Regions from separate parts of the Martinezella jaguaris genome, predicted to be linked through region 1. Evidence: predicted binding sites of a transcription regulator. Region 1 holds the regulator's gene; each other region holds the start of a gene.

Region 1 (3,856 bases):
GGCACCAGCCTGTCCGGCGGCCAGCAGCAGCGTCTCTGCATTGCCCGCGCCGTCGCCGTCAGTCCGGAGGTCATCCTCATGGATGAGCCGTGCTCGGCACTCGATCCGATCGCCACCGCCAAAGTCGAGGAACTCATACATGAGCTGCGGGAAAACTTCACGATCGTCATCGTGACGCATTCCATGCAGCAAGCAGCCCGCGTTTCACAACGCACCGCGATGTTTCACCTCGGCCATCTGGTCGAGGAGAACGACACCGATAAGATGTTCACCAATCCCGATGATTTCCGCACGCAGGATTACATCATGGGCCGCTTTGGCTGATGATGCTCCCCGCGCGGTTCCCTTCACATCGTTCACCTTGAGGATAGCAAAATGGTCTCTACACACATTCTCTCTGCCTATGACGAAGACCTAAAATTCCTGACACGCCGCATTTCCGAAATGGGCGGCCTGGCGGAGCAGATGGTCAGCGACAGCGTCCGCGCACTGGTAAACGGCGATGCCAGCCTTGCGCAGAAGGTCATCTCCGATGACGTCATTCTGGACCACGCCGAGCGTGAGGTCGGCGACAAGGCGATCGTCACCATCGCTCGCCGCCAGCCGATGGCTGCCGACCTGCGTGAAATCATGGGTTCCATCCGCATCGCCTCCGACCTGGAGCGCGTCGGCGATCTCGGCAAGAACACCGCCAAGCGCGTCATCGCCGTGCAGGGCACCGGCGTTCCGCGTCGTCTCGCCCGCGGCATCGAACATCTCTCCGAACTGGCGCTCGTCCAGCTCAAGGAAGTACTCGATGTCTATACGACCCGTTCGCCTGACAAGGCCGTATCGATCCGCGAACGCGACGAGGAAATCGACGCCATGTACACCTCGCTCTTCCGCGAGATGCTGACCTACATGATGGAAGATCCGCGCAACATCACCACCTGCACGCATCTTCTCTTCTGCGCCAAGAACATCGAGCGCATCGGCGACCATGCCACCAACATCGCCGAGACGATCTATTACATGGCGACCGGTGCTCAGCCCGAAGGCGAGCGCCCGAAAGACGATACTGCCAATACCGTCGGTGCAGTGACGGAATAACGTAGAAGCCAAGAGAGGGAGACCAGAGGCGCATGGTTCCGAGAGTAGCTGTTGTAGAAGACGAGGAAGCGCTAAGCGTTCTGCTGCGCTATAACCTCGAGGCCGAAGGCTTCGAGGTCGACACTATCCTGAGAGGCGATGAAGCCGAGCTGCGCCTCCAGGAGCGCATCCCCGATCTTCTGATCCTCGACTGGATGCTCCCCGGCGTGTCCGGCATCGAACTCTGCCGCCGGCTGCGCATGCGGCCGGAGACGGAGCGCCTGCCGATCATCATGCTCACGGCCCGCGGCGAGGAAAGCGAGCGCGTGCGCGGCCTTTCCACCGGCGCGGACGACTATGTCGTCAAGCCGTTCTCGACGCCGGAGCTGATGGCTCGCGTCAAGGCGATGCTGCGCAGAGCCCGCCCGGAGGTTCTCTCCACGGTGTTGCGCTGTGGCGATATCGAGCTGGACCGCGAGACCCATCGCGTTCACCGCAAGAGCCGCGAAGTGCGGTTGGGGCCGACGGAATTCCGCCTGCTGGAATTCCTGATGTCCTCGCCGGGCCGCGTATTCTCGCGTTCGCAGTTGCTCGACGGTGTATGGGGACACGATATCTATGTCGACGAACGCACTGTCGATGTGCATGTCGGTCGCCTGCGCAAGGCCCTGAATTTCTCCAATATGCAGGACGTCATTCGCACCGTTCGCGGCGCGGGTTATTCCATGGAGGCCTGATCGGATCATCCGACTGGTTTTTTGCAGAGCGGCGGAAACAGAAAACGGGCCTTTCGGCCCGTTTCTTTCATTTGGCTGATGTGGTTCAGTGTGCCGCTCGGCGCCGATCATGGACCGGCTGATAAGCCAGGCGCTGATGGTAGGTGCAGTAGGGCGAAGAGTCCGGGCTGTCGTTGCCGCAGAAGTGAAAATCGTCCTTCAGCGGGTCGCCGACTGGCCACTTGCAGGTGCGTTCGGTGAGTTCCGTCAGGCCGAGACGGCGCGAGATCGGAACCACCACATTGGCGGCCGGACGATATTCGATCTCGTGGACGGTATCGATCTCGACCTCTTCCTTGAGCATTGTCGCACCCTGCTGGCGGGTAACCGTGCGGGTTGCAACGCGCGAGGCGTAATTCGGCGCGCGTGGTGCCGAGGTATTGCGTTTTGGCGCTCGAGCCGTCGTTGCCGCTCCGCCGGCCTTGGCCCGGCCCGGCAGGCTCAAGCGATGCACTTTGCCGATGACGGCATTACGACTGACACCACCGAGCTGTGCCGCGATCTGGCTGGCGCTCAAACCTTCGGACCACAGCTTCTTCAGCTTCTCGACGCGTTCGTCTGTCCAATTCATGCCCTGTCTCCGCTGTCGCGTTTCTGATGGCAGAATCCCTCACCATTGCCTCGCATTGGGTCGAGGCGTGAAACGCTTTAAAATTGTGGTGACTAGTTCCGCCGCATGCAGTCTAGTAATTGGTTTTTAACCTAGTGTGAGGCTGACTCCGTGACAAGAGTCGCGGGAATCTTGGAGAATCGATTTCGAGGTTTTCCCCAACTTGCTATAGGTGAGTGGCATTTATGCAATATAAGTTGTCAAAGACGAGCCGTCCCTCCAGAGGCGCTCTGCCGCACCTGCTAAATCGCCAGTTTTGTTGACATCGCGGTGCAAAACATCAATAGTGCCTCAGGCCGCCGCAAGGCGGCATTTTGATTTTTCTGGGCCCGTTTCACTCGAAGGAAACGATTGGCCCTAAAGGTTGTGATCGAGGAGATATGGGCCATGGCTGAAACCGCGCCGCTTTATGACACCTATGTGCGTGCTCCGCTGCGGTTCGAGCGAGGCGAAGGCGTATGGCTGATCACAGAAACCGGCGAACGCTATCTCGATTTCGCCGCCGGCGTCGCGGTGAATGCGCTCGGCCATGCGCATCCCCATCTGGTTGCAGAGCTGAAGTCGCAGGCCGACAAGGTCTGGCACCTGTCCAACCTCTATGAGGTGCCGGGCCAGGAGAAGCTGTCGAAGCGCCTGACGGAAGCCACCTTCGCCGACAAGGTGTTCTTCACCAATTCGGGCGCCGAGGCGCTGGAATGCGCCATCAAGACGGCACGGCGCTACCAGTTCGCCAAGGGTCATCCCGAGAGATACCATATCATCACCTTCGAAGGCGCTTTCCACGGCCGCACGATCGCGACGATCGCCGCCGGCGGTCAGGAGAAATATCTCGAAGGTTTCGGCCCGAAGGCGCCTGGATTCGACCAGGTACCCTTCGGCGATCTCGACGCGGTGCGTGCCGCCGTTACCAATGAGACGGCCGCCATTCTGATCGAACCTGTTCAGGGCGAGGGTGGTATCCGCCCGGCGACGAATGAGTTCTTGCGCGGGCTGCGTCAGATCTGCGACGAGCATGGTCTGCTTCTGGTCCTCGACGAAGTTCAGACCGGCGTCGGCCGCACCGGCAAGCTTTTCGCCCACGAATGGGCGGGCATTACCCCTGATATCATGGCCGTTGCCAAGGGTATCGGCGGCGGCTTTCCGCTCGGCGCCTGCCTTGCGACTGCTGAGGCCGCATCAGGCATGAAAGCCGGCACGCATGGCTCGACCTATGGCGGCAACCCGCTCGCCATGGCCGTCGGCAATGCCGTGCTGGATGTCGTGCTGGCCGATGGCTTCCTGCAGCATGTGCGCGACGTCGCATTGGTCTTCCGCCAGGGCCTCGCCTCGCTCAAGGATCGTTTTCCGGATATCATCGAGGATATCCGCGGCGAGGGGCTGTTGCTCGGCATTAAGGCTGCCA
Region 2 (3,856 bases), 460 kb from region 1:
CGAGATGCACCACAAGCACAAGGTGGACGCCCCATCGGGCACCGCGCTCCTGCTCGGCCAGGCGGCTGCGAAGGGCCGAGGCATCGATCTCAGCGACAATTCCGTCCGTGCGCGCGACGGTCATACCGGTCCGCGCCGGCGGGTACGATCGGCTTTGCGACATTGCGCGGTGGTGGCGTCATCGGCGACCACTCGGTCATCTTTGCAGGCGAAGGCGAGCGTCTGACTCTCTCCCACAGCGCGGCGATCGTTCGCTGTTTGCCCGCGGCGCGCTTCAGGCCGCCCTCTGGGCGCGCGACAAGAAACCCGGCCTTTATTCCATGCTCGACGTTCTCGGGCTTTCCACACGTTGATCCCATCCTGGAGCGGTTCAGCAGGGAACTGCTGGACCGCTCCAGCCTTTTGTTCTTACGCAATTCCGGACGGAAAACCGCTATGCACTTTTCCTGGAATTGCTCTATCAAGGAGGAATATTTATGAGCGGTACTCTCGTTCTCGTTCGCCACGGGCAGAGCGACTGGAATTTGAAGAATCTTTTTACCGGCTGGAAGGACCCTGACCTCACCGAGCTCGGCATCGAAGAAGCCAAGGCCGGCGGCAAGGCGCTCGCCGATTACGGCATCAAGTTCGATATCGCCTTCACCTCTGTGCTGGTCCGGGCACAGCATACTCTCGACATCATCCTCGACAGCGTCGGTCAGACCGGCCTGAAGACCATCAAGGATCAGGCGCTGAACGAGCGTGACTACGGCGATCTTTCCGGCCTGAACAAGGATGACGCCCGCGCCAAATGGGGCGAGGAACAGGTGCATATCTGGCGCCGCTCCTACGACGTTCCGCCGCCCGGCGGCGAAAGCCTGCGCGATACCGGCGCCCGCGTCTGGCCCTATTACCTGACCGAAATCCTGCCGCGCGTGCTCGCCGGCCAGAAGGTGCTGGTCGCCGCCCACGGCAACTCGCTGCGCTCGCTCGTCATGGTCCTCGACCGGCTTAGCAAGGAACAGATCCTGGCGCTCAACCTCGCGACGGGCGTGCCGATGGTCTACAAGCTCAACGCCGATTCCACCGTCGGCTCCAAGGAAGTACTCGGCGACATGTCGAACGCGCATTGAGCGGTATCTGAGAATCTTCGAGAAAGCCCCTCACCCCAGCCCTCTTCCCGTTTTGACGGGGAGAGGGGACGACCTTCGTACCTTCGTCTCGGCAAATTAATAGAGGGAAGGCTGTGGGGGCGCCCATCACCTTCTCCCCGTCAAAACGGGGAGAAGGTGGCCGCCCTTCGACAAGCTCAGGAGGCCGGAGAGGCCGAGCCCCACCCTCAATTCTCGATCGTAAAGCGCACCCTGTCGGCGGCGAAGCGCGAGATTGAATATTGCACCGGAACATTATCAAGATCGGTATTCAGCGCCTGCGTGATCAGGACGATGGCGCCTGGAGATAGCTGCAGGTCGGCCAGATCGCCTTCGTCCGCATGCGTCGCGGTGATCTCGGTGACGACGCGCACATAATCCGGCACGCCAAGCTCGCGAAATGCCTTGGTGATCGATCCGGTCGTTCGATAAACTTCGGCAATAGCGCCAAAGCGATCCGCCGGAAACCAGCTTGTGGCGCGCGAAACCGGACGGTGATCCGCCTGACCGAGCGTTTCCAGGCGGACCAGTCGCGTGCCGGTCTTGGTCCTGAGTTGTCGGGCCAATTCCGTACTCGCAGGCTCCTCGCTGGTGGCAAGCAGGACACTGCGGGTCTCGCGTACCTGATCGCCAATGCCCTGCGAAAATCGCGTCCGCTTCGAAATCGGGAAGCTCAGACGCTCCTTGCGCTCGATCAACGTTCCGCGCCCCTGCACGGCCCTGACGATCCCTTCCTGTGCCAGTGCCGCAAGCGCGCTTCGTATCGTATGCCTGTTGACCCCGAACTGCAGGGCCAGCACCGTTTCCGGCGGCACCATGCCTGTGTCGTCGAAATCGCCGTGATTGATCGAAGTGCGAATCCGGTCGGCGATCTGTCGCCAGAGCGCCACGCCCGTCTGCCTTTGTACTTTCTGCCCCGCCATATTGCCCGCTTGCTGTGTCACACGCTTGTCATGTCTCGCTAATAGATATAAATCTACCTTGTATGGTTGTCTATATCAATAGACATTTTGAGGATGACGCGATGAATTCAGCACAGAGGCAAGAGGCGGCGGCGCAAGAGCGTCGGGAACGCAAGCGCGCCGCCGATCTTTTGGCGCGGGCCGAACGCGACGAGCTAGACGCGGCCTGGGAAGTACTGCCCGACAAGCCGGCAGTTCAGCCGGTACGCGGGCCGGAAACCGGGCTCGTGATGGTGCGCGGGCGCATCGGTGGCGGCGGTTCGCCCTTCAATCTCGGCGAGGTTACGGTGACGCGCGCCACCGTCAAGCTTGCCTCCGGTGCGGTTGGCCATGCGCATGCGCTCGGCACCGATCGCGAAAAGGTACGCCTCGCGGCGATCTTCGATGCGCTCTGGCACCAACCCGCCACCAAAGAATTCGTCGAGAAAGCGATCCTGCTGCCGGTCACTGATCGGATTGCCGAATACGACCGCAAACGAGCTGAGGAAACGGCGGCCACCCGCGTCGATTTTTTCACCATGGTCCGCGGAGAAGATCAATGAGCCTTTCCATTAGCCCCACGATCCCCGGCAACGATGCGCTGACCGGCGGGTTCGCCGATCCGGTATTCGACGCGCAGAGTGTCTTCAAAATGATGATGGACGCGATGGCGCGGCCCGGAACCATCCAGACGGTCAACTCGGACATCGCCCCGCCTGCCCCACTCGACATCGCCGCCGGCGCGATCGGCCTCACGCTTTGCGATCATGATACGCCGGTCTGGCTGTCGGCCGGTCTCGGCAGATCGACCATGCCGGAATGGCTGAGTTTTCATACCGGCGCAGCCGTGACATCGGAAAAGATCGAAGCGCGCTTCGCCTTCATCGAAGCCGGCATAGCGCTCGCTTCGCTCAACCAGTTTGCCGTCGGCACGCAGGAATATCCCGACCGCTCGACGACATTGGTATTGGAAATCGCAGCCCTCGAAGGCGGCAAGGAACTGGCGCTCTCAGGCCCCGGCATTGCCGATATCCGCATGATCGCTCCGATCGGTCTGCCGGATACATTCTTGCGTATCTGGAACGACAACCGCGCTCTTTTCCCGCGCGGCGTCGATCTCATTCTGACGGCGGGACGGCAATTCCTTTGCCTGCCGCGCACCACCAAGATCATCGTGACGGAGATGTGACGCATGTATGTTGCCGTTAAAGGCGGCGAAGCCGCCATCGCCAATGCCCACAGGCTGCTCGCCGATCGTCGCCGCGGCGATCGTTCGCTGCCGGCGCTCGGCATCGACCAGATCGTCGCGCAGCTGGCGCTCGCCGTCGACCGCGTCATGGCCGAAGCCTCACTTTATGACCGCACGCTGGCCGCACTTGCCGTTCGCCAGGCGCGCGGCGACATGATCGAAGCGATATTCCTGCTGCGCGCCTACCGCACGACGCTGCCGCGCTTCGGCTATTCCCGGCCGCTGGATACGTCGGCGATGAAGATCGAACGCCGCATCTCCGCCACCTATAAGGACCTGCCGGCGGCCAGCTTCTCGGCCCCACTTTCGATTATACCCACCGTCTGCTCGATCCAGACTTGCTCACCGATACGCCGGTGGACGAGCCGATGCAGCGGCCGGCGGAAGAGGGCCGCATGATGCGCGTCTCCGAAATTCTGAGCCAGGAAGGGCTGATCGAAGGCGACGGCGAGATGCCGATCGACCACGAAACCGGCGACCTGACGCGCGAGCCGATGGAATTCCCGATGACCCGCGATCTGCGCCTGCAGGCGCTG
Region 3 (3,856 bases), 1.6 Mb from region 1:
TTAGGTGACACCCCCTTCTTCGCCAGCGCTGCCGGCGCGATCCATCGGTTGGATGGCGGCGAGAAGGTGACGGAAGCCCATCAGGGCATGCTCACCTGCATTCGCGATCCCCATAGCGACAGCCTGATTTCCGGCGGCGAGGACGGCAAGGTTCTCCGGATCGCTGCTGACGGCGGCGTTGCCGTGCTTGCGGAAGCACCACGCAAATGGATCACCCAGCTCGCCGCCGGCCCGCAGGGCACGGTCGCTTACGCATACGGGAAAAGCAGCTTCGTGCGGCTCGCCGATGGCTCGACCAAGGAATTTACCGAGGAGCGAACCGTCGAGGGCATCGCCTTCGCGCCCAAAGGCCTGCGCATCGCGGTCGCGCGCTACAACGGCGTTTCGTTGCATTGGGTTGGCATGACCGCTCAGCCGATCAATCTCGAATGGAAGGGCGCCCACACCGGCGTCACCTTCTCGCCGGACGGTCAGTTCGTCGTCACCACCATGCAGGAAAACGCCTTGCATGGCTGGAAGATGGACACGAAGCCCGGCGCCGAGGCCCGACACATGCGCATGACGGGGTATCCCGCCAAGGTAAAATCGCTCTCCTGGTCCAACAAGGGCAAGTGGCTCGCCTCCTCCGGCGCACCGGCGGCGATCGTCTGGCCGTTTCAGGGCAAGGACGGCCCGATGGGCAAGGCACCGCTGGAGCTCGGGACCCGCGCCAACATCATGGCGACCTCGGTCAAGTTCCATCCGGTGGAGGATATCCTGGCAATCGGCTTCATCGATGGAATGATCCTGGCCGTGCGCATCGGCGACGCCAAGGAAGCGCTCTTGCGCCGCCCGGGCAAAGGTGCGATCACCTCGATGAGCTGGAGCAAATCCGGCAAGCTGCTCGCCTTTGCCTCCGAGGCCGGCGATTGCGGCGTGGTTGACGTTTCCGCTTGATCAGAAAGAAATAGTCATGTCCCAGACAGGAACGGCAATCGCCGGACATTCTGTTGCCGCTGCCGGCAGGGTCTGGGACGTGATCCGCCATGAGGCCGTCGATCTCGCCGGCCGCGAACCGACGCTACGTCCGTTGCTCTCCGCACAGGTCATTGCGACGCAGACCGATGCTGAAAGCCTCGCCAATGTCCTGGTCGCCCGGCTTTCCGTTGCTGGCATCGAAACCGATGCTCTTTTCGCCCTGTTTCATGATGTGCTGACGCGGCACGCCGCAATCCTGAAGCAGACAGAAGCGGATCTCGCCGCCGTCCGCACGCGCGATCCCGCCTGCACGACCTATCTGCATGCGCTGCTGAACCTCAAGGGCTTCCACGCGCTGCAGACCCACCGCATCGCCCATGCACTGTGGTCGGAGGGCCGGCCGGAAATCGCTAGCTGGCTTTCCAATCTTGCCTCACTCGTCTTCGGTCCGGATATCCATCCGGCCGCAAAGATCGGCTCGTCCATCATGCTCGATCACGGCTCTGGTATCGTCATCGGCGAGACCGCCGTCATCGAGGATGAAGTCTCGATCCTGCAGAACGTCACGCTCGGCGGCACCGGCAAGGAAACCGGTGACCGGCACCCGAAGATCCGTCACGGCGTGATGATCGGCGCCGGCGCAAAGATCCTCGGCAACATCGAAGTCGGCGCCTTCAGCAAAGTCGCGGCCGGCAGCGTTGTGGTGAAGCCGGTCCCGGCCCATTGCACCGTCGCCGGCGTTCCCGCGACGGTCGTCCGCATCCATCGCGCCGACGAGATTCCGGCCGAGACGATGGATCAGAATATCTAGCTAACGGGTGTGCCCCGTGACATAAGGTAGCAGGCTACGCGTGTCCGCGGCACCTGCCGGCGACCTCCTCTTTCATGTCAGCAAAAACAACCCTTTAGTTGCGTTCCTCATAGACAACACATCCTTCTTCCGGCATTCACCTTCACGGAACTGTCATATACGCTTGGTAGCCCGGCATTGTTCCCTCCGCCTCGGCGCGGCGCATTTTAAGCGTCGGGGCGCGGACCCCCACTCGAGAGGATATGACTATGATCTGTCTTTCGCGTCGCGCCGCCCTCGCTGCCGGCAGTGCGCTCACTTTGATTTCGCTCTGTTCCACCGCTGGTGCCGCCGATATGGCGCCGACGAATACCGCGACGCCGATCAAACATCTGGTCGTCGTGTTCCAGGAAAACGTTTCCTTCGACCATTATTTCGCGACCTACCCCAAGGCCGCAAACGTCGACGGCGAGCCGGCATTCAAGGCCGCCGACAACACGCCGACCGACATCAACACGCTCGCCCATGCCGGTCTCATCGACAACAACCCGAACAAGACGAATACGGCCAACGGCGCCGATGCCGCTGCCCCCTTCCGCCTCGATCGCACGCAAGCAGCCGCACAGTCGCAGAACCACGGCTATACCGCCGAGCAGGCCGCCTACAACAATTTTGCGATGGACCTTTTCCCGGCCAATACCGGCAAGGGCACCAAGGGTGCCGCCGGCGCTTTCGGCACCAAGGGCCAGGTCATGGGCTACTATGACGGCAACACCGTCACGGCACTCTGGAACTACGCCCAGCGCTACGCGATGAACGACAATTCCTTCTCCACCAATTTTGGACCGTCGACCCCTGGCGCGCTGAACCTCATCTCCGGCCAGACCAACGGCGCCATCCTGCCGCCCGGCTATGCGCTGGAGAAGGACGGCACCTATTCAAAGGGCCGCATCGTACCTGACGGCAACGGCGGCTGGACCGTGATCAGCGACTTCGACCCGACCGGCGATGCCTGCTCGGCCGGCCAGACAGCGCTGATGTACGGCAAGAACATCGGCGACATGCTGAACGAACACAAGATCACCTGGGGCTTCTTCGAAGGCGGCTTCGATCTGACGCAGACCAATGCCGACGGCACGACCGGCTGCAAGCGCGCCACGACCTCGACCGTCACCCAGGTCAACAGCGCCGACTACATTCCCCATCACGAGCCGTTCCAGTACTACGCCTCGACCGCCAACCCGACGCACGCGCGTCCGTCCTCGATCGCTGCAATCGGCACCACCGATGCAGCCAACCACCAGTACGACATGACGGACTTCTACGCGGCCCTGAAGAACGGCAGCATGCCGACCGTCAGCTTCCTGAAGGCACCGGCCTATCAGGATGGCCATGCCGGTTATTCCGATCCGCTCGACGAGCAGGAGTTCGTAACGCAGGTGGTCAACACCGTCCAGAATTCGCCGGACTGGAAGGACACCGCCATCATCGTGCTCTACGACGATTCCGATGGCTGGTATGACCACGCACATGCCGTCGTCAATCCGTCGAAGCTCGGCGTCAAGGGTTATGACGTGCTGACTGGCGATAGCTGCTCGAACGGCACGCCGCTGCCGGGCGTCAACGGTCAGCCGGCGCAAGGCCGCTGCGGCTATGGCACGCGCCAGCCGCTGCTGGTCATCTCGCCCTACTCCAAGGTCAACTTCGTCGACCATACTTTGACCGACCAGACCTCGGTGATGCGTTTCATCGAAGACAACTGGATGGGCGGCGAACGCCTCGGCGGCGGCTCGTTCGATGCCATCTCCGGCTCGCTGAACAACATGTTCGACTGGTCGAAGGGCGATACGCAGAAGCTGATTCTCGATACGAAGACCGGCAACAGCGCCTCCTAAGCCAAGAATGGGGGATGGAAAATGTCCTTGAACACGAAGCACCGTTTCCTCCCCCTGATCGCACTCGCGGGCCTATCGCTCGCGGGGGCGACCATCGGCTTGGCAAGCGAACCCACCGCCAAGGCCGCTGCAGATACCTATGACGATACGGCGCCGCTGAGCGCCGTCGCCCAGCTCGGGCAGAAGCTGTTCCACGACCCATCGCTGTCCGGCG
Region 4 (3,856 bases), 1.6 Mb from region 1:
ATGGCGCCGCCCCACTTGCCGATCATCTGACCGCCGATCAGAGTCGAGAAGATGAAAGCGATCGATCCCCAGACACGCATCGAGCCGTAATCGAAACCCCAACGCCGCACACCGGAAACGGCGATCGATTCCACGATAGGTACGTAGGGTGCATATGTCGCCCCCTGAATGCTGTAGACCAACAACACCGGCCAGAAATCGCTCGTCCAGTAAAGAGCGATCGCTGTCAGCAGCGACAGCGCGCCAGACCAGAACAGCACATTCGCACGTTCGTCCACGCGATCGGCAAGTATGCCGACAATGGGTACGACGAGAACGCGCACCACCATCGGGATGGCGAGAACAAGACCGATCTCGCGATCGCCGAAATTCAATCCAGCCAGCCAGACGGGGAAAAACGGCAGAGCAATCCCGTTGACGAGCAACGGAGCACAATAGGACAAGGCGCTGCGCGAGCGAAAATATGGAGGCGCACCCTCGCCCTGCAAAGATTTTGTCGCGGGAATCATGACAGACCTGAAGGGAAACTGATTTTTCCCTATCACCCTATCGTGATTACGACTATGGCGAGAAATAGCCCTACTGAAACGTTGCGGAGAAAATATTAGACTGTAGTCAGGTTGCAACGATCAAGAATTGTGACGAACCGTTATTGGATCTGTGAAGCGGCGCAATAATTACGCCGCCTGCGCCCCAAGCGCCTTCGGCAGATCCTCGACGGTTACGCCAGCGGGCTGAGCTTCTACCATCGACTGCCAGGTGATCAGCTCGAAAGTACCATCCTCGTGTTCGGCGATCGCTGTGCAGCTTTCGACCCAATCACCGGTATTGATATAGCGGATACCGTCGAGATCCTCGATGACCGCATGATGGATGTGGCCGCAGATGACGCCGTCGGCATCGTTGCGCCTGGCCTCTTCAGCCACGACGCGCTGGAACTCGCCGATGAAGTTGACAGCATGCTTGACCTGAAGCTTCGCCCAGGCCGAGAACGACCAATAAGGCATGTTCAGGCGGCGGCGAACCGCGGCAAGACCGATATTGATGAGGATCGCCATATCGTAAGCCCAATCGCCGAGATAGGCGAGCAGGCGCGCGTTGCGGACGACGACGTCGAATTCATCACCATGCAGGACGAGATATTTCTTCCCGTCAGCGGTCTCATGGATCGCCCGCTCGGCGACCTCGATACCGCCGAAGTGCATGCCGGGAAAATCGCGCAGGAATTCGTCGTGATTGCCGGGGATATAGACGATACGCGTTCCCTTGCGCGCCTTGCGCAGCAGTTTCTGCACGACGTCGTTGCAATCCTGTGGCCAGTACCAATTGCGCTTCAGCCGCCAGCCGTCGACAATATCGCCGACAAGGAACATGGTGTCGGCTTCATGATAGCGCAGAAAATCGAGGAGATAGTCCGCCTTGGCCGCTTTCGAGCCGAGGTGCACGTCAGAAATGAACAGCGTTCGAAATCGCCTGACATCCATGTTTTCATTCACGAACTTTATGTCCGTGCCCTACCTACGTTGGCTATTCCAAAATCAGACTCGTGTTTCAGGATGATGACAAATTCTGTGTGGAGGAGCTTACCGTGGAAGATCAGCTGCGCTTTGCAGCTATAGCGAGATCGGGCCGATCGGTTGTAAAACTTGCGACGTCCAAGCGGAACATCGCCTTCGCCGCTTCGCTCGTATGAGCCGCCCAGCCATGCACCGTCACACCCTCTTTCCGGAACAGCTCCATCACATCGGCATTGATGGAGTCGGCACGCAAGGCAATCTCGCGAATGCCAGACTGGCCGAGCGCGGCAATAATCCCTCTCCAGCCGATTTGCGCGACCGTCAGCGGCGAACAGAGAAAAATGAAACCGAGAAGTTCGCCGACATTCAGGCCGCGCTCATCCAGTGCGACGCCGAAAGCTTCCAGGCGCGAGAGCGCAAAACTTGTCACCATCGTCCGCTTCAGCATGTCGGTTGCCAGCAATTCGTCCGCTATACGGCTTTCCAAGCCCTCGTAGGGCTCGCCGTCCACCCTCGTCTTGATCTCCAGCCGGAGGTCGACCGCAGACGGTCCGAAGATCTCGATGGTTTCGGCAAGCGTCGGGATTGTCTCCCCGCCACTGCCGATGACGACGTACCGCATCAGTTCGTCGTAGCTGAAATCGGCGATCGCTCCCTTGCCGTCCGTCATGCGGTCGATCAGCGCATCGTGATGGACGACGAGCTTGTTGTCCCGCGTCTGGTGCACGTCGAATTCGACCAGATCGACATCAAGCTTGGCGGTTTCGGAAAAGGCAAGCCGGGTGTTTTCGGGCCAGAGATGCGTGCCGCCGCGATGGGAAGCGATGAGGGTCATGGGGATTCCTTTGTTTGCCGCTCTCATAGGCTCGCGCCGTGAACCCCGTGTGACGCACTCGGCCTTCGCTTACCATCGGGTCGAAAAGTCACAGTTTCCGGACAGGAAAAACAATTGTGAAAAAGCCGCCGCAAAAAACCTTTCCTCGGCGCCAATTGCATACTGTGCACCCTGAGGGATTGATGTATGCAGGGGACTCGAATGTGAGTGTAAGCAGGAACGGAGGAGCGTAATGGATACGCAGGATACATCGAAGACAGCCAAGAACATGGCGAGCGGCAATCTCGACGAACAGGCTCTCTTCTTTCATCGTTATCCCCGTCCGGGCAAACTTGAAATTCAGGCGACGAAGCCGCTCGGCAACCAGCGTGACTTGGCGCTTGCCTATTCTCCCGGCGTTGCAGCACCTTGCCTAGCCATTCGCGACAATCCGGAAACGGCCTTCGACTACACGTCTCGCGGCAATCTTGTTGCGGTCATCTCCAACGGTTCGGCCGTGCTCGGTCTTGGCAATATCGGCCCGCTTGCCTCCAAGCCGGTCATGGAAGGCAAGGCCGTCCTGTTCAAGAAGTTCGCCGGCATCGATGTCTTCGATATCGAAGTCGCCGCACCCACCGTCGATGAGATGGTCAGCTCGATTTCTGCGCTGGAACCGACGTTCGGCGGTATCAATCTGGAAGACATCAAGGCGCCGGAATGCTTCGACGTCGAGCGCCGTCTGCGCGAAAAAATGGAGATCCCGGTCTTCCATGACGACCAGCATGGCACCGCCATCATCGTTGCCGCCGCCATCCTGAACGGGCTGGAATTGGCCGGAAAGAAGATCGAGGACGTCAAGATCGTCGCTTCGGGCGCCGGTGCTGCGGCACTCGCCTGTCTCAACCTGCTGGTCACGCTCGGGGCCCGGCGCGAGAATATCTGGGTCCACGATATCGAGGGCCTGGTCTACAAGGACCGCAACGTCCTGATGGACGAATGGAAGTCGGTCTATGCCCAGGACAGCGACAAGCGCGTGCTTGCCGAATCCATTCCGGGCGCCGATGTCTTCCTCGGCCTGTCCGCCGCCGGCGTGCTGAAGCCCGAACTCTTGGAGCAGATGGCGGAAAAGCCGCTGATCATGGCACTCGCCAACCCGACGCCGGAAATCATGCCGGATCTCGCTCGCGCTGCCCGTCCGGACGCCATGATATGTACCGGCCGTTCGGATTTCCCGAACCAGGTCAACAACGTCCTCTGCTTCCCCTACATTTTCCGCGGTGCGCTCGATTGCGGCGCCAAGACGATTAACGAGGAGATGAAGATGGCCGCCGTGCGGGCCATCGCCGCCCTCGCCCGCGAAGAACCTTCCGATGTCGCCGCCCGCGCCTATACCGGTGAAACGCCGGTCTTCGGGCCTAACTACCTGATCCCTTCGCCCTTCGATCCGCGTCTCATCCTGCGCATCGCGCCGGCCGTGGCAAAGGCTGCTGCCGATAGCGGCGTGGCACTCCGCCCGATCCCCGAT

The links. The regulator PhoB, encoded in region 1, activates phosphate uptake and scavenging genes when phosphate is short. The targets are predictions, from matches to a motif close to TGTCATNNANCTGTCAT.
Region 2: phnF (phosphonate metabolism transcriptional regulator PhnF) is a predicted target of PhoB. The motif match lies at 2,069-2,085, and genes of this name have one in related genera.
Region 3: CCGE525_RS17940 (phospholipase C) is a predicted target of PhoB. The motif match lies at 1,909-1,925, and genes of this name have one in related genera.
Region 4: CCGE525_RS11510 (UDP-2,3-diacylglucosamine diphosphatase) is a predicted target of PhoB. The motif match lies at 1,549-1,565, and genes of this name have one in related genera.

Annotation. Positions count from the first base shown of each region.
Region 1 is NZ_CP032694.1:743,873-747,728, forward strand. It holds gene pstB (phosphate ABC transporter ATP-binding protein PstB) at 1-324, shown strand, start outside; gene phoU (phosphate signaling complex protein PhoU) at 376-1,089, shown strand; gene phoB (phosphate regulon transcriptional regulator PhoB) at 1,122-1,805, shown strand; gene CCGE525_RS03685 (GcrA family cell cycle regulator) at 1,891-2,415, opposite strand; gene CCGE525_RS03690 (aspartate aminotransferase family protein) at 2,842-3,856, shown strand, end outside.
Region 2 is NZ_CP032694.1:280,012-283,867, reverse strand. It holds partial or broken gene dapB (4-hydroxy-tetrahydrodipicolinate reductase) at 1-353, shown strand, start outside; gene CCGE525_RS01325 (2,3-bisphosphoglycerate-dependent phosphoglycerate mutase) at 477-1,112, shown strand; gene phnF (phosphonate metabolism transcriptional regulator PhnF) at 1,319-2,053, opposite strand; gene phnG (phosphonate C-P lyase system protein PhnG) at 2,155-2,634, shown strand; gene phnH (phosphonate C-P lyase system protein PhnH) at 2,631-3,260, shown strand; partial or broken gene CCGE525_RS01305 (carbon-phosphorus lyase complex subunit) at 3,264-3,856, shown strand, end outside.
Region 3 is NZ_CP032694.1:3,675,221-3,679,076, forward strand. It holds gene CCGE525_RS17930 (WD40 repeat domain-containing protein) at 1-936, shown strand, start outside; gene cysE (serine O-acetyltransferase) at 953-1,768, shown strand; gene CCGE525_RS17940 (phospholipase C) at 2,017-3,642, shown strand; gene CCGE525_RS17945 (cytochrome-c peroxidase) at 3,664-3,856, shown strand, end outside.
Region 4 is NZ_CP032694.1:2,351,394-2,355,249, forward strand. It holds gene CCGE525_RS11505 (MFS transporter) at 1-509, opposite strand, end outside; gene CCGE525_RS11510 (UDP-2,3-diacylglucosamine diphosphatase) at 678-1,484, opposite strand; gene CCGE525_RS11515 (glycerophosphodiester phosphodiesterase) at 1,597-2,352, opposite strand; gene CCGE525_RS11520 (NADP-dependent malic enzyme) at 2,585-3,856, shown strand, end outside.